Regions from separate parts of the Tumebacillus sp. BK434 genome, predicted to be linked through region 2. Evidence: a T-box and tRNA genes for the amino acid it is inferred to sense, from the RefSeq annotation. Region 2 holds a T-box; the other holds one or more tRNA genes.
The links. A T-box is a leader RNA that pairs with one kind of tRNA and senses whether it is charged. The one in region 2 lies ahead of tyrS (tyrosine--tRNA ligase), so its partner is inferred to be a tRNA-Tyr.
Positions count from the first base shown of each region.

Region 1: it encodes a tRNA-Tyr, which carries the amino acid that the T-box ahead of tyrS (tyrosine--tRNA ligase) is inferred to sense. The anticodon was not compared.

Region 1 is NZ_SLXS01000001.1:1,083,246-1,090,508, forward strand. Features, by position in the region: gene EV586_RS03700 (helix-turn-helix domain-containing protein) at 1-600, shown strand, start outside; gene EV586_RS03705 (endonuclease/exonuclease/phosphatase family protein) at 683-1,477, opposite strand; tRNA gene EV586_RS03710 (tRNA-Gly) at 1,582-1,656, opposite strand; tRNA gene EV586_RS03715 (tRNA-Thr) at 1,788-1,863, opposite strand; tRNA gene EV586_RS03720 (tRNA-Asn) at 1,869-1,944, opposite strand; tRNA gene EV586_RS03725 (tRNA-Ala) at 1,949-2,024, opposite strand; tRNA gene EV586_RS03730 (tRNA-Leu) at 2,042-2,118, opposite strand; tRNA gene EV586_RS03735 (tRNA-Tyr) at 2,124-2,207, opposite strand; tRNA gene EV586_RS03740 (tRNA-Met) at 2,217-2,293, opposite strand; tRNA gene EV586_RS03745 (tRNA-Ser) at 2,312-2,404, opposite strand; gene EV586_RS03750 (copper ion binding protein) at 2,620-2,823, opposite strand; gene EV586_RS03755 (heavy metal translocating P-type ATPase) at 2,842-5,037, opposite strand; gene EV586_RS03760 (methyl-accepting chemotaxis protein) at 5,155-6,618, opposite strand; gene EV586_RS03765 (hypothetical protein) at 6,712-7,263, opposite strand, start outside.
Region 2 is NZ_SLXS01000005.1:357-7,619, reverse strand. Features, by position in the region: gene EV586_RS13680 (endonuclease MutS2) at 1-220, shown strand, start outside; gene EV586_RS13675 (transglycosylase domain-containing protein) at 269-3,475, opposite strand; T-box leader at 3,639-3,855, shown strand; gene tyrS (tyrosine--tRNA ligase) at 3,904-5,148, shown strand; gene EV586_RS13665 (ArsB/NhaD family transporter) at 5,392-6,669, shown strand; tRNA gene EV586_RS13660 (tRNA-Pro) at 6,894-6,970, shown strand; partial or broken rRNA gene EV586_RS13655 (16S ribosomal RNA) at 7,055-7,263, shown strand, end outside.

The DNA of each region.
Region 1 (7,263 bases), on a different contig from region 2:
GAAACTTACAACGGTTTGGGCCACGCCAACAAAGAATTGAAGAACTACAAAAAGGCTGTTGAACATACACAGGACGCGATTGCAATATTCAAGTCCTTGAATTTGATTAAAGCGTCCTATGACTGCAAAGTCAACCTCGCGATGATCAAAGGCGATGAAGGCAAAGTTGAAGATGCGCTGGCGCTGCTGGAAGAATGCATGGACGGCTTCTCCAAGCACGGCAACGACTTCGACAACGCCAACGTGCACAGTGAGATCGCCCGCCTGCTCCTGAAGGAAAACCGTTACAAAGACGCAGAAGCACACTGCAAACAAGCGCTGGAACTGCTCCAGCCGGGCATCCGCGAGACCGCATTCGTGTTCCGCACGCTGGCGGAAGTGGAACTGGGTCTGGAAGAGTTTGCATCTGCGATCGAGTTCGCTGAAAAAGCGATCGAGCTGTTCCAGCAGTTCGATATGATCGGCCAGATCACCAAGACCTACGCCCTGCTTGGCGAGATCTACAAGTCGAACGGTGACTTCCTGGCTGCGACCGAGTCCCTGCAAAAAATGCAGAGCATCGTCGAGTCGAACCTGCGCGAACGCGTGCTGATCATGTAACAAGAGCACGAAAAATGTTGAACCCCTGTTTCTTTATGAGAGACAGGGGTTCTTTTATGACTTCTTTTAAATAGTCTGTCAATTAAGGCAACTCAAGACGCGCCACCAGCGGGTAATGATCGGATGCATCACTCTGCACAGTGAACACATTTCCGACTGAAAATTCGCGGGAGATGAGGATCGAATCGATCTGCTTCGCAGCGGCTGGCAAAGTCACCAGCGGCACACGGGACACGTGCTGCAGGTTCTGAGTCCACGGACCCAGCTCCTCACTGTCAGGCGTCGTATTAAAGTCCCCGATGACGATCAAGGGCAGTCCTACGGCAGCAAATTCCTGTTGTAAGATGTTCACATGCCCGATGCGCTCTTCGTGGTTGAGCCCGAGATGGGTGACGGCAACCGCCACCTGGCGGCCATGAATGTTCAAAGTGGCAAGGAGCGCAGCCCGTTCTTCCCTGCCTGATGGCAGCGGGATCACCTTGAGCGCTTCGATCGGATAGCGGGAGAGCAACAGATTGCCGTATTCGAACGGCCCGATCTTTAAAGCCGGTGCAAAGCGGTATTCCAGCCCCAACCGTTCGCCGATCTGTTTGGCCTGATCTTTCAGCCCGGAGCGCGGCGAGTAGCGCTCGACCTCCTGCAGGCCGATGATGTCCGCTTCCAGCTCTTTCAGTTCGTCGATCGTCCGTTCCAGGTCGAGGTCGCCGGCCGCGTTTTTGCCGATTTGAATGTTATAGGTAACCGCTTTCAGGGAGATCGCACCGCCGTGGAGTTCTGGACTCGGAAAGGATTCCTGGCCTTCGACACCCACTTTATTCGAAAACAGCACCAGAATCCCGACAGCAACCCACGCGAATCGTTTCCAAAAGCGTTTCATCTCCCCAGCCTCCTTCGCGATTGCCAAACTTATTAAAATAATCAGACTTTTTAAGTTTTAAAAAAGGCATCCCGCAATCTCTGCGAGATGCCCTCATATGCTTATGGAGCGGAAGACGGGATTCGAACCCGCGACCCTCGCCTTGGCAAGGCGATGCTCTACCCCTGAGCCACTTCCGCACGTACAGGATGTACCGTGTCCAGCGTTGCGACAGGACGTCGCGCTTTTAGCTGGGCTACCTTCGTCCAGCGTTGCGACAGGATGTCGCGCTTTTAGCTGGGCTTCCTTCGTCCAGCGCCGAAAGAAAAAATGGTGCCTTTTACCGGAATCGAACCGATGACCTCATCCTTACCATGGATGCGCTCTACCTACTGAGCTAAAAAGGCGTGTATGGCTCCCCGAACAGGACTCGAACCTGTGACCATCCGATTAACAGTCGGGCGCTCTACCAACTGAGCTATCGGGGAACGATGGTGGAGATAAGCGGATTCGAACCGCTGACCCCCTGCTTGCAAGGCAGGTGCTCTACCAACTGAGCTATACCCCCGCTGGGCAGGATGTGGTTGGTGCCGAAGGTGGGACTCGAACCCACAAAATCACGATTTTGAGTCGCGCACGTATGCCAATTCCATCACTTCGGCAGAAATGGTGGAGAGAGAAGGATTCGAACCTTCGAAGCTTTCGCAACGGATTTACAGTCCGCCCCATTTGGCCACTTTGGTATCTCTCCATCTAAAGTTGGTAGCGGCGGAGGGACTTGAACCCCCGACCTACCGGGTATGAACCGGTCGCTCTAGCCAGCTGAGCTACGCCGCCACGATGTTGTAAGGTAAGTGGCGGAGAGAGGGGGATTCGAACCCCCGAGACGTTTTAGGCGCCTACACGATTTCCAATCGTGCTCCTTCGACCAAACTCGGACATCTCTCCACTTGATTATGCATTCGTGTCAGGCGCTCGTTCATCAGCGGCGACATAAATTAATATATCACGGGACTCGTCCGCACTCAATCGCCAAAATCGGCAGAAATCAGACAAATTGTGAACAAAGTGCTCCATTATCATTCACTATCTTGTCCGCACTACTTTTTTCGCAGCCATAAACAAAGAAAAACCTCATCCGCTTCCGGATGAGGTGTTAACGGTTAAACAACGTCGTACCCTGCGTCTTCGATCGCATCGCGCAGTTTGTTCAGGTCGTATTTGTCCGCATCGTAGGAGACCGCCACACGGCCCGCCTCCAGATCGACGTCGACCGCTGCGGCCCCCGCCTCTTTCAGCGCGCCTTCCACCGCGCTTTTGCAGTGCCCGCAAGACATGCCTTTGACATTGAACGTGAATGAAGTCATTATTGTTTCCTCCTTATGTTAGGCGTCAAGTTTGACGCGTTTTAACCGCAATGCATTGGTGACGACCGAGACGGAGCTGAACGCCATCGCTGCGCCTGCCACCCACGGCAGGAGCAAGCCGGATGCGGCGATCGGAATGCCGATCACGTTGTAGGCGAGCGCCCAGAACAGGTTTTGCCGGATGTTGCGAATTGTGGCCCGCGACAGACGCACCGCTTTTGCCACCCCTTCGAGCTCAGCGCCCATCAGGGTCACATCGGCCGCTTCGATCGCCACATCGGCGCCAGTGCCGACCGCAATCCCGACATCGGCCATCGCCAGGGCGGGCGCATCGTTGATGCCGTCCCCGACCATCGCCACGAGATGTCCGGCGCTCTTGTAGCGCTTGACGGCGTTCGCTTTGTCCTCTGGCAGCACTTCCGCCTGCACTTCGTCGACGCCGACCTGCGCCGCGATCGCCTGTGCCGTCTTGCGGTTGTCGCCGGTGATCATCACCACTTTCAGCCCCAGCGCTTTCAACTCGGCGATCGCCGCTTGCGAAGTCTCTTTGACGGTATCGGCCACCGCGATCAGACCGGCGACCTGCCCGTCTGCCGCAACGAGCATCACCGTCTTCCCTTCCCCTTCCAGGCGCTCCAGCGCGTCTTCTGCCACGCTGTAATCGATGCCCGTCTCCTGCAGCAGGCGGCGGGTGCCGATCAACAGCTTGCGCCCGTCGACGACCGCACGCACGCCGCGCCCGGTCAGCGCTTCGAATTCCTCAGGGTCGTCGAGCCCGCCATCGTCATCGATGCCGGCCCGGACGATTGCCGTGGCCAGCGGATGCTCGGAGTGTTTTTCAGCGCGGCCGGCCTGATGCAGCAGCTCGGTCTCGGAGCGGAACGTTTCGCCCAAAAGCACCACATCGGTGACGGCCGGCTGCCCTTTGGTAATCGTGCCCGTCTTGTCGAGCAGAATCACGCTCACCTTTTGCAGGTTCTCCAAATGTTCGCCGCCTTTAAACAGAATCCCGTTTTCCGCCCCAATGCCTGTGCCGACCATGATCGAGGTCGGCGTGGCGAGGCCGAGGGCGCAAGGGCAAGCGATGACCAGCACCGCCGTCGCGTTCATCAGCGCCACCGTCAGCGCCTCGTTGAATCCGACGTTAACGAGGAAGAACCAGATCAGGAAGGTCAGCACAGCGACCCCGACGACGATCGGCACGAAGATACCGGAGATGACGTCGGCCATGCGCTGGATCGGAGCTTTAGAGCCTTGCGCCTCTTCGACGACGCGGATGATCTGAGCCAGCGCCGTGTCTTTGCCGACCTTGTCGGCGGTGAAGCGCAGCGCCCCGTTCTTGTTCAAAGTAGCGCCGAAGACCGCGTCGCCCGGCTTTTTGTCGACCGGGATCGATTCCCCGGTCAGCATCGATTCATCGACAGACGACTGGCCGTCCAGCACCGTGCCGTCGACCGGAATCTTCTCGCCCGGGCGCACCAGCACGACATCGCCTTGCACCACCTCTTCGATCTTCACTTCCACTTCCCGCCCGTCGCGGATCACCGTCGCCGTCTTCGCCTGCAGGTTCATCAGCTTTTTGATCGCGTCCGAGGTGCGCGTCTTGGCCAGATGCTCAAAGATCTTGCCGAGCTGGATCAGCGTGATGATGATCACGCTGGTCTCGAAATAGACGTGCTGTTCGCCTCGTGCCATCATCCAGACTGAGTAAAAATAGGCGGCGGAGGTGCCGAGCACGACCAGCACATCCATGTTGGCGCTTTTGTTGCGCAGCGCCTTAAACGCGCCGACATAGAAGCGGAAGCCGGCCACAAACTGGATCGGCGTCGCCAACATCAGCTGCATCCACGGGTCCATCAACAGCCCGGGCGCGATGTTGATGCCGACCATCGACAGCATCCCGTGCAGGAACGGCAGCGACAGCACAGCGGAGAAGATAAACAGGCCGATCTGACGCCGCCATGCTTTCTCCCCGTCCTCAGGGTCGGCTTCCTCCTCCATCGGGGCGGCTCCGTAGCCGAGCTTTTCGATGCGTTTGATGATGTCTTGCGCCTGCAATTTATCCTCGTCAAAGGTGACGGTCGCCCGCTCCATCGTCAAGTTGACGTTGGCAGCTTCGACGCCGTCCATCTTGCCCACGACTTTTTCGATCCGGGCGGAGCAGGCGGCACAAGTCATGCCTGTCACTTGCAACGTTACTTTTTGCTCGCTCATTTGAACCATACCCCCCTATGGTATGTATCATATCGCTCCGCATCTAAATTGTCAACACATACCTGACCAAAAATACAAAAAAGCCAAGGGAACTTGATGCCCTTGGCTTCGCGTCGATTATGCTTTAAATTGTTCCATCATCGCATCGAGTTTCGAGGAGATCTTCTCCAGTTCCTCGGCGACCTGCACCACTTCTTCCGAAGCGGAGATCGCTTTGTCCGTTTCGACCGACATCTCAGCAGCCGCCATCGACTGCTCCGACGCCGCCTCTTCGACGATGCGCACCATCTCGCTCATCGAGGAGACGCTCGACGAGATCATCTCAAATTCTTCAGAGACCTGCTCGCCTTTGGTGCGAATCTTTTCGGTGGTGTCTTTGAGCAGATGCGACTTCTCGGCGACCGCATCCGACTCATCGCGGATCTTATCGAGAATCTGGGCGATCTTCGAAGTGGCCGCCGCCGTCTCATCGGCCAGGGAGCGAATCTCGCCGGTCACCACGGCAAACCCGCGGCCCGCTTCGCCGGCCCGTGCCGACTCAATCGCTGCATTCAGCGCCAGCAGGTTGGTCTGCTGGGAGATGTTGACGATGATGTCGATGATCTGGGCGATGTTTTTCGTCTCGTCCTGCAGGCTTTTGACTTTCTGCGCGTTGTCGTGAGCGGTAACCAACGCATCCTTGGTCACATCGAGGATCTCGCGGACGCGATCTGTACCGGTCTCAACCGATTGCTGGACTTCTGTGTTTTTGTCGGACAGCGAAGAGGAATAGGCGCTGACCTGCTGAGCGAGCCCGGCGACGTTCTGGATGCCGACCGCCGTCTCCTGCAGCGCTGCCGAAGCGTGTGTCGAAGAAGAGGCGACCGTCTTGGCTTCCTTCAGGACCTCTTCGGCTGTCACCTGCAGTTTTTTGGACAAGGCGCGCATCGTCTCGGTCGCCGAGGACAGCTCTTCATTGCGCACGGAGATGTCGGCGACGAGCTCTGCCGTCTTGTCGCGCTCCGCCTGCAGCAGCCCGCGCTGGGTGAACTCTTTGCGCAGTTCGCTCTCCTGCATGTAGCAGGTGAACATCCCAGCAAAATTGGTGGAGAACAGGAAAAATGCATCGGTCATCAAGTTCATCATCGAGTCGGACGTCAGAAACGCCATGACGAACCAGGCGCCGAAAATCGCCGTGCCCAACACGCTCGCATAGCGGAAGCGCAGGCGCGACATCGTGTAAATAAAAATGAACAACATCATCATGCCATAATACAAAAACGATGCGTGCGGTGCGAGGTACATCATATACACCACGCCAAAACCGGAAACGGTCGGGAACAGCAGCAAGAGCGGCTGCATCAGACGCTCAAAATACTTGGTGTACGAGAGGATGAACGCAATCAGAGTCAGCGGAATGGTCAGAGCAAAACGGATGAACCAGAACTGGTTCTTCACTTCCGGCACAATCCAGACGTCGAGCGCCGCAAAGACGAACGACAATCCCAGGCCCATCAACAGCCCCATCCGCGCCAAATTGATCGACTTCAGATAAAAGTCATGCTGAAACAGCCTCTCTTGCAGTCTTTTTTCGTTTGTCACGCTTCCACCCCTACACTATGAATCAATCAAACTCAATTATAGGGGTTTTTTAACTGTATTGCCAGAACAAAAAACCGGGGATGGTATCCCCGGTTAACTTTTTGTCAGACGATATCCGTAGAAGATCAGCCCGATGCCGATCGAGTTGGCCAACGGCAGCATCTGCGGCAGGTCGAGGCGTGTAAACGTCCCGCCCATCGCGATGATCAGCGACCCGATCCCGATCCACAGGCCCGATTTGGAGCGGCGTGCGATCGCTGTGAAAAACGCGCCGCCGATCAGCGCCAGGCTGCCCGGGATCGTCAGGATCGGTGAAAAGATCCGCACTGCGCTCGGCAGCGCTGCGCCGCCGATCTCACCTTCTGCCCCTTGCAAGACCGCCAGATCGACCGGCACGGTCAGCGCCTGGTAGAGCATGACGGCCGTCACGCCGACGATCAGTGCAAGGAAGACATGCGCCCACCGCTTCCTGATTGTAAAGTACAGTTGCCCGGCTCCCAGAAAGGCGACGAGAGAAGCTGCCGATACATACCATACGCGGTACACCGTCTCATCCCAGCCCCAGATGTAGGACAGCGCGCTGCCCAAGGCGCTGAAAGTGTACATCAGGAAGCCGATCAGCCACGCCAGTTGAGCCGCTTTGCG
Region 2 (7,263 bases):
CGGGGCGAACGTCGAAGAAGGCATCTACGCGATCGACAAAAAGATTGACGATGCGTTGCTGGCCGGTCTTGGCACCTTGCATCTCATTCACGGCAAAGGCACCGGTGCGCTGCGCACCGGTGTGCAGGAATACTTGCGTACCCACCGCCAAGTCAAGTCTTACCGCTACGGCGTGGAAGGCGAAGGCGGCAACGGCGTGACCGTTGTGACGCTGAAGTAAACCGACAAAAAACCACCCGGCCACTGTTCGCAGTGGCCGGGTGGTTTTTTATTGGGTCGGTGTGCCTTGTGCTGTAGCGGACGGCGTGGAGCGTTTGCCGTTCGCGTCACTGGCAAGCACGCGGTAGAAATACTTTTGTCCGGTGGACAGCCCGGTGTCAAAATAGCCGGTGTCGCTGGTCTCCCCAAGCGGCACCCATGTTGCGCCGTCGGTGCTGCGCTCGATCGAATAGGAGATCGCCCCGCGGGACGCTTTCCAGCCGATGACGAGCGAGTTGCCCGATTTCGGATCGGTGACCGTGACGCCGCTCGGAGCAGGAACGCTTGCCGGCTGTCCGGGATCGGTTCCGCCGCCGCTCAGTGCGCCAGGCACGGGGGCGGATGCGTTCGACTCTTTGCCGCCTGCGACAGAGGCGACTTTGTAGAAGAAGGTCACGCCCGGCATCGCGCCGACATCGTCAAACGAGGTGCTGCTCCCCGTGCCGATGCGCTGGTAGCTGCCGGACGGCTCGTCGCTGCGGTAGATCGCATAGCCGGTGGCGCCGGTGACCGACTGCCAGGAGATGGTCAGCCCGACGGCTCCAGGCTGGACCTGCACGCCGCTTGGCGGGGCCAGTTGCACAGCGCCCGGCGTGGCGGTGACCGACTTGCTCGGGTCAGACTGCAGCCCTTCTTTGTCGATCGAAACGATGCGGTAAGCGTATTGCTTGCCTTTTTTCACCGTGGTGTCGGTGAAGGAGGTCGTCTTGACTTCGCTGATGATCTGGAACGGACCGGCTTCGCTGTCTGCGCGAAGCACGAGGTAGCTCGTCGCCGCACTGACGCCTTTCCAGCTCAGGCTGACCGACGTGTCGGTCGTGGCGGTGACTTCGACGCTGCCCGGTACGCGGGTCGTGCCAAGCTCTGCTACGTCGCTGCGCGGGTCCTTGTCGCTCGGGAGCTCCTTCTCATGGTCGAGCGGGAGCCAGCGCTTGTCGTTGTTCGGCAAGGTGTATTTTTCACGCTTGATGAAGATGCCTTCTTTGACCAGATACGACGGCGTGGAGTCGTTGGCGAGGTACTTCTTGTCGCCGACTTCGTAGTATTTGGCTTTGACGTGCACATCGCAGGACTCGGTCGGCGCAGTGCCGGCGAGGAACAGCTCGGTGGTGACGGTGTGCTCCGCCTGGCACAGCTCAGTCGGGATCTTGCCGGAGAGTCTGCAGACGGTCACTTGACGGACACCGCCAGGATTGCCCGGGAAGCTTGTCGTGCGATTTTCGATCATCGGCAGCACGTCGGTCATGATCGTGCTCCACAGCGTCTTCGGCAGGTTCTTCTGATAGGTGGAATTTAAGGTGTACGGGATGTTGTAGCCGGCCCAGACGCCAAGCGTCACGTCCGGCGTATACCCGATAAACCACGCGTCTTTGTCCACGTCGGTCGAACCGGTCTTGCCCGCCACGTCATAACCGGAGAAGCGGGCGCCGACATCGGAGGCGGTGCCTTTGCGCACGACGTCTTTGAGCATGTCGGTCAGAATGTAGGCGGTGTTCGGATTGAACACTTGTGCCGTCGCCGATTTGTGCTGGTAGATCGGATGTCCGTCGCGGTCTTTGATCACGTTGATCAGGTACGCATCGTGCGTAACGCCCATGTTCGGCAGCGTCGAGTAGGCGTTGGTCGCCTCGGTGACCGTCAGGCCGTGGGAGAGGCCGCCGATCGCAGCTGCCAGGTTGTTGTCGGTGTCTTCCAGCGTCGTGATGCCCATCTGACGCAGGAAATCAAGCCCTGCGGTGGGCGTCAGTTGGTGGAACATTTTCAAGGCCGGAATGTTGTAGGACTGCTCCAGCGCGGTGCGGACGGTCATCAGCCCGTGGAACTTGCTGTCCCAGTTCTTCGGGAAGTATTTGCCGTCCGCCGCGTTTTGGTCCGGCCAGACCATCGGCACATCGTCGATCGCCGAGCCGGAACCGATCATTTTCTTCTCAATCGCCGGGCCGTAGACGGCGATCGGCTTCATCGTCGAGCCGGGCTGGCGCGGTTGGGTCGCATGGTTGACCTGGTCGACCTCATACTTGCGGCCGCCCGCCATGGCGAGGATCTGGCCCGATTTGTTTTCGATCAAGGTCGCGCCGGACTGCATCATCGCGTTTTCGACGACGATCTGTTTGCCGGCGTCGTCGGTGATCGTGTAGGAGATGTTCTCCGGGTAGAGCTCATCGTTGTCGATCACCGCATCGAGCTTGTTTTGCATCTTGCGGTTGATCGTGGTGTGAATCTCATAGCCGCCGCGGAACAGCGCTTCGCGGGCTTTGTCGAGCGATTCGTACTTGCCGGTGTCAAACAGCTGCTGAGCTGCGCGCTCTTCCACCTCGGCGGTCAAGTGCGCAAATTCGCCGCCTTGCACGGCCGTTTTTTCCTTATGCTGCTGGATATCCTTGGCGACATCGTACGCCTTGGCTTCCTGGTATTCCGTCTGGGTGATGAAGCCTACTTTGAGCATTTCCTGCAAAATGTACTCTTGGCGCTCTAACGTCGCATCGAGATTGGTATACGGATTAAATAGACTCGGGTTATTCGGCAGCGAAGCCATGATGGTCGCCTGCGCCAGATTGAGGTCTTTGGACGGAATCCCGAAGATCGCCTTCGACGCGCGTTCAATCCCGTACAGGTTGGCCGGGCCTGATTTGCCAAAATAAATCCAGTTCAAATAGGTAAGCATAATTTCATCTTTGGTCAGCTGCTGTTCGAGCTGAATCGCCAGTGCCGCTTCCTGCACCTTGCGTTCCAAAGAGCGTTCCTGCTCTGGGAACATCGCATTCTTGATCGTCTGCTGCGTGATCGTGGAAGCGCCGGAGACGATGTCGCCGCCGATCACGTTCTGAATGCCTGCGCGTGCGATCGCGTACGGATTGACGCCAAAGTGTTCGTAAAAATTCTTGTCTTCCGCAGCGACAAACGCATCCACCACAAAAGGTGAAGTATCCTGCAGCGAGTTGATCAGCTCGCGGTCGCCGTCGCCTTGCAGTTCGAACATGAATTGTCCTTCGCTGTCGAACACTTTGGTCTTGGCAGCCATGTTGGTGATCGCATTGAGATCGAGATCAGGAGCTTTCTTGACCAGCGAAGCAACAAAGCCGGCCGCCGCACCGCCGCCGATGATCGTCACGGCAAGGAACAGGAATAAGAAGACTTTGACAAATTTGAGCCAGCGCCGTTTCTTCTTTTTCGGTTTCTTTTTGTGCTGATCGGTTCGGGTGTTGTTCTCTTCCATATATAGCGTCCTCCCCCTTATCTAGTCTATTATACCACAGGTCAATCGGTGGACAAGAAATGACAGGTTGGGACTTGTTTCTACAGAAGGACAACTTGACAGCGATCGGAGGCCCTGCTATTATTTATCGCATATATTGTGCTGTCTATGACAAAATCATACAGAACAGGCAATGAAGGAGCGAGTAGCGTTTTGTTGGATTGTGCAGAGAGCCGGTGGTCGCTGTGAACCGGTCAGTCCCAGACGTGAAGTACACTCCGGAGCCGCTTGGAGGCAATGCCAAGCCGGTCACGCGTGTGGCCGTTACTGCAACGAAGGAGCTTGCGCGACAGACGCAGGCTGCTTAGGGTGGTACCGCGAGTTCGAACCTCGTCCCTATTTGGGACGGGGTTTTTTGTATTTTGATCTAACAATTTGGAGGGATATGAATGACCACGCAAGAACAAACACTCGATCCGCAGCTGCAAGCGGAAATTGACCGCCAACTCGCGACGATCCGCCGCGGCGCCGTCGAGATCATTCCGGAAGAAGAACTGACCGCCAAGCTGAAGAAATCGCTGACCAAAGGCAAGCCGCTGCACATCAAACTCGGTCTCGACCCGTCCGCGCCGGACATCCACCTCGGCCATACCGTCGTGCTGCAAAAGATGCGCCAGTTCCAAGACCTCGGCCATCACGTGACGATCATCATCGGCGACTACACCGGGATGATCGGCGACCCGACCGGCAAATCGGAGACCCGCAAACAGCTGACTCCGGAGCAGGTCAAGCAAAATGCTGAGACCTACGTCACCCAGCTTTACAAAGTTCTCGATCAGACCAAGACGAGCATCCGCTACAACTCCGAATGGCTCGCTCCGATGAATTTTGCCGATGTCATCGGGCTGGCGGCGAAAACGACCGTGGCGCGCATGCTGGAACGCGATGATTTTGAGAAGCGCTACAACTCGCAGCAGCCGATCTCGCTGCATGAGTTTTTCTACCCGCTGATGCAGGGCTACGATTCGGTGGCGCTGGAGTGTGACGTGGAGCTCGGCGGCACCGACCAGAAGTTCAACTTGCTGATGGGCCGCATGCTGCAGAAGGAGTACGGCAAAGAGCAGCAGATCATCTTGACCATGCCGCTGATCGAAGGTCTCGACGGCGTGCAGAAGATGTCCAAGTCGCTCGGCAACTACATCGGCATCGACGAAGCGCCGAATGAGATGTACGGCAAGACGATGTCGATCCCGGATGAACTGATGGTGAAATACTACGAGCTGGTCACCGACTTGCCGACCGGGGAAGTCGAAGCGATCAAGGCCGGTTTTGCCAGCGGCGAATTGCATCCCCGCGATCTGAAGATGCGCCTCGGACGCGAGATCGTTCGCATGTACCACGGCGAGGAAGCGGCATTGGCAGCAGAAGAGAACTTCAAGACGATCTTCCAGAAGCGCGCGCTGCCGACAGACATTCCGGAAGTGACGGTGGAAGCGGGCACGGTGTGGATCGTCAAGCTCCTCGTCGACCTCGGCATGGCGCCGTCGAACGGCGAAGCGCGCCGTCTCGTGCAGCAGGGCGGTGTGAAGATCAACGAAGAAAAAGTCGACGCGGCCGATGCGCAGATCGAGCTCGCCGACGGCATGGTCGTGCAAGCCGGCAAACGCAAATTTGCGAAAATCAAACTGGGTTAAGAGCTCCATGTGATGAAGAGGAGGACCTCCGGAAACGGGGGTCTTTTTCTTCCTATTTATTAAGGAATAGCTGCAGATCTTGGCCGATCGGGGCAGCAAATGAGGGCGTAAAATTGCAGGAGGAGCAGGAGAAACTAGAAGCAACCATCTGGTTGCAGCTCTTGGAATTTTCTGAATCTGTTGTCGGAAAAGAAGTGTGCTACCATATGGGCGTTAAAAATGGACGTCCAGGGGAGGATGGTAATGGAGAACCAGGCAATCTTTGCAATCGGCATTTTTCTGGTTACATACGCCTTGATCGTATCGGAAAAGTTGCATCGGACGATCGTCGCGATGATCGGCGGCATTTTGATGGTCGCGTTTGGTATCATCGATCAGGAGACGGCGATTCATCATATCGACCTGAACACGATCGGACTGTTGATCGGGATGATGATCCTCGTGTCGATCACCGGGCAGACCGGCGTGTTCAAGTACCTCGCAATCAAAGCGGCAAAGCTGGCCGGCGGGCACCCGGTGAAAATTTTGATCTACTTGTCGCTGATCACCGCGCTGTTGTCGGCGCTGCTCGATAACGTCACGACGGTGTTGTTGATCGTGCCGGTCACGTTCTCGATCGCGCGTCAGCTCAACGTCAACCCGGTGCCGTATTTGATCTCGGAGGTGCTGGCTTCGAACGTCGGCGGCACCGCCACACTGATTGGCGACCCGCCGAACATCATGATCGGCAGCGCTGTGCCGGAGCTTTCGTTTATGGAATTCATCTATAACCTTACCCCGGTAGCGGCGCTGATCCTCGTTGTGACGGTCGCGTTGCTGGCGTTGATCTACCGCGGTCAACTCAAAGCGGATGAGGAGCGCCAAAAGCGGATCATGTCGCTCAATGAGCGGGGGGAGCTGCAGGATCTGACACTGTTGAAAAAGTCATTGACGGTGTTGGCGCTGACGATTGTCGGCTTCGGACTGCACCAGGCGCTGCATCTGGAATCGGCTACGGTGGCGCTGAGCGGCGCGTTTCTGCTCTTGCTCCTGACCGGCGAAAAGTATTTGGAGCAGGCGTTGGAGCGGGTGGAGTGGACGACGATCTTCTTCTTCGTCGGGCTGTTCGTGCTGGTCGCAGGCCTGATGGAGACGGGTGTGATCTCGGCGCTGGCTTCGCAGGCGGTGGAACTGACCGGCGGGGATCTGACCTCGACGACGATGCTGATCCTGTGGATGAGCGCGATCGCGTCGGCGTTTGTGGATAACATTCCGTTTGTGGCAACGATGATCCCGATGATCAAAGAGATGGGGGTGCTTGGCATAACCAATCTCGAACCGCTGTGGTGGAGCTTGGCGCTCGGTGCCTGCCTCGGCGGCAACGGGACGGTGATCGGAGCGAGCGCGAACGTGATCGTGATCGGTCTGGCGGCGAAAGAAGGCTACAAGATTTCGTTTGTGAAGTTCTTGCTGGTCGGTTTCCCGCTGATGATCATCTCGATTCTGATCTCGACGGTATATCTGTATCTGCGCTATCTGTAAGCAGAAGTTGTGAGATGCGTGTGGCAAGCGCCTGGCCGATTGGAGCGGTCAGGCGCTTTTTGTCGGATGAAGCAGGATGGATGAGAGAAGTGAAGTTGGTTATGCCGGTTGGCCGAATTTGTTTTGATTTTCGCTATTTGTGTGATTGATAGGTCTGCCGGGGCCGTGGTAAGATACTCTTCGTTGCCGCGAGAGAGCGGACAACACACGAAACACCACAACGTCGGAATGTAGCGCAGCTTGGTAGCGCGCACGCTTCGGGAGCGTGAGGTCCAGGGTTCGAATCCCTGCATTCCGACCATTTTTCTGCTTACTAGATTGATCCTTGAAAACTAAACGAGTGTTACAGAGATGAGATACGAGTCAAGATACAAGCTTTCTAACTTTTATTGAGAGTTTGATCCTGGCTCAGGACGAACGCTGGCGGCGTGCCTAATACATGCAAGTCGAGCGGACTGGAGGGAGCTTGCTCCCAAAGGTTAGCGGCGGACGGGTGAGTAACACGTGGGCAATCTGCCCGACAGACCGGGATAACGCTTGGAAACGAGTGCTAATACCGGATAGGCTTCTCCTTCGCATGAGGGAGAAGAGAAA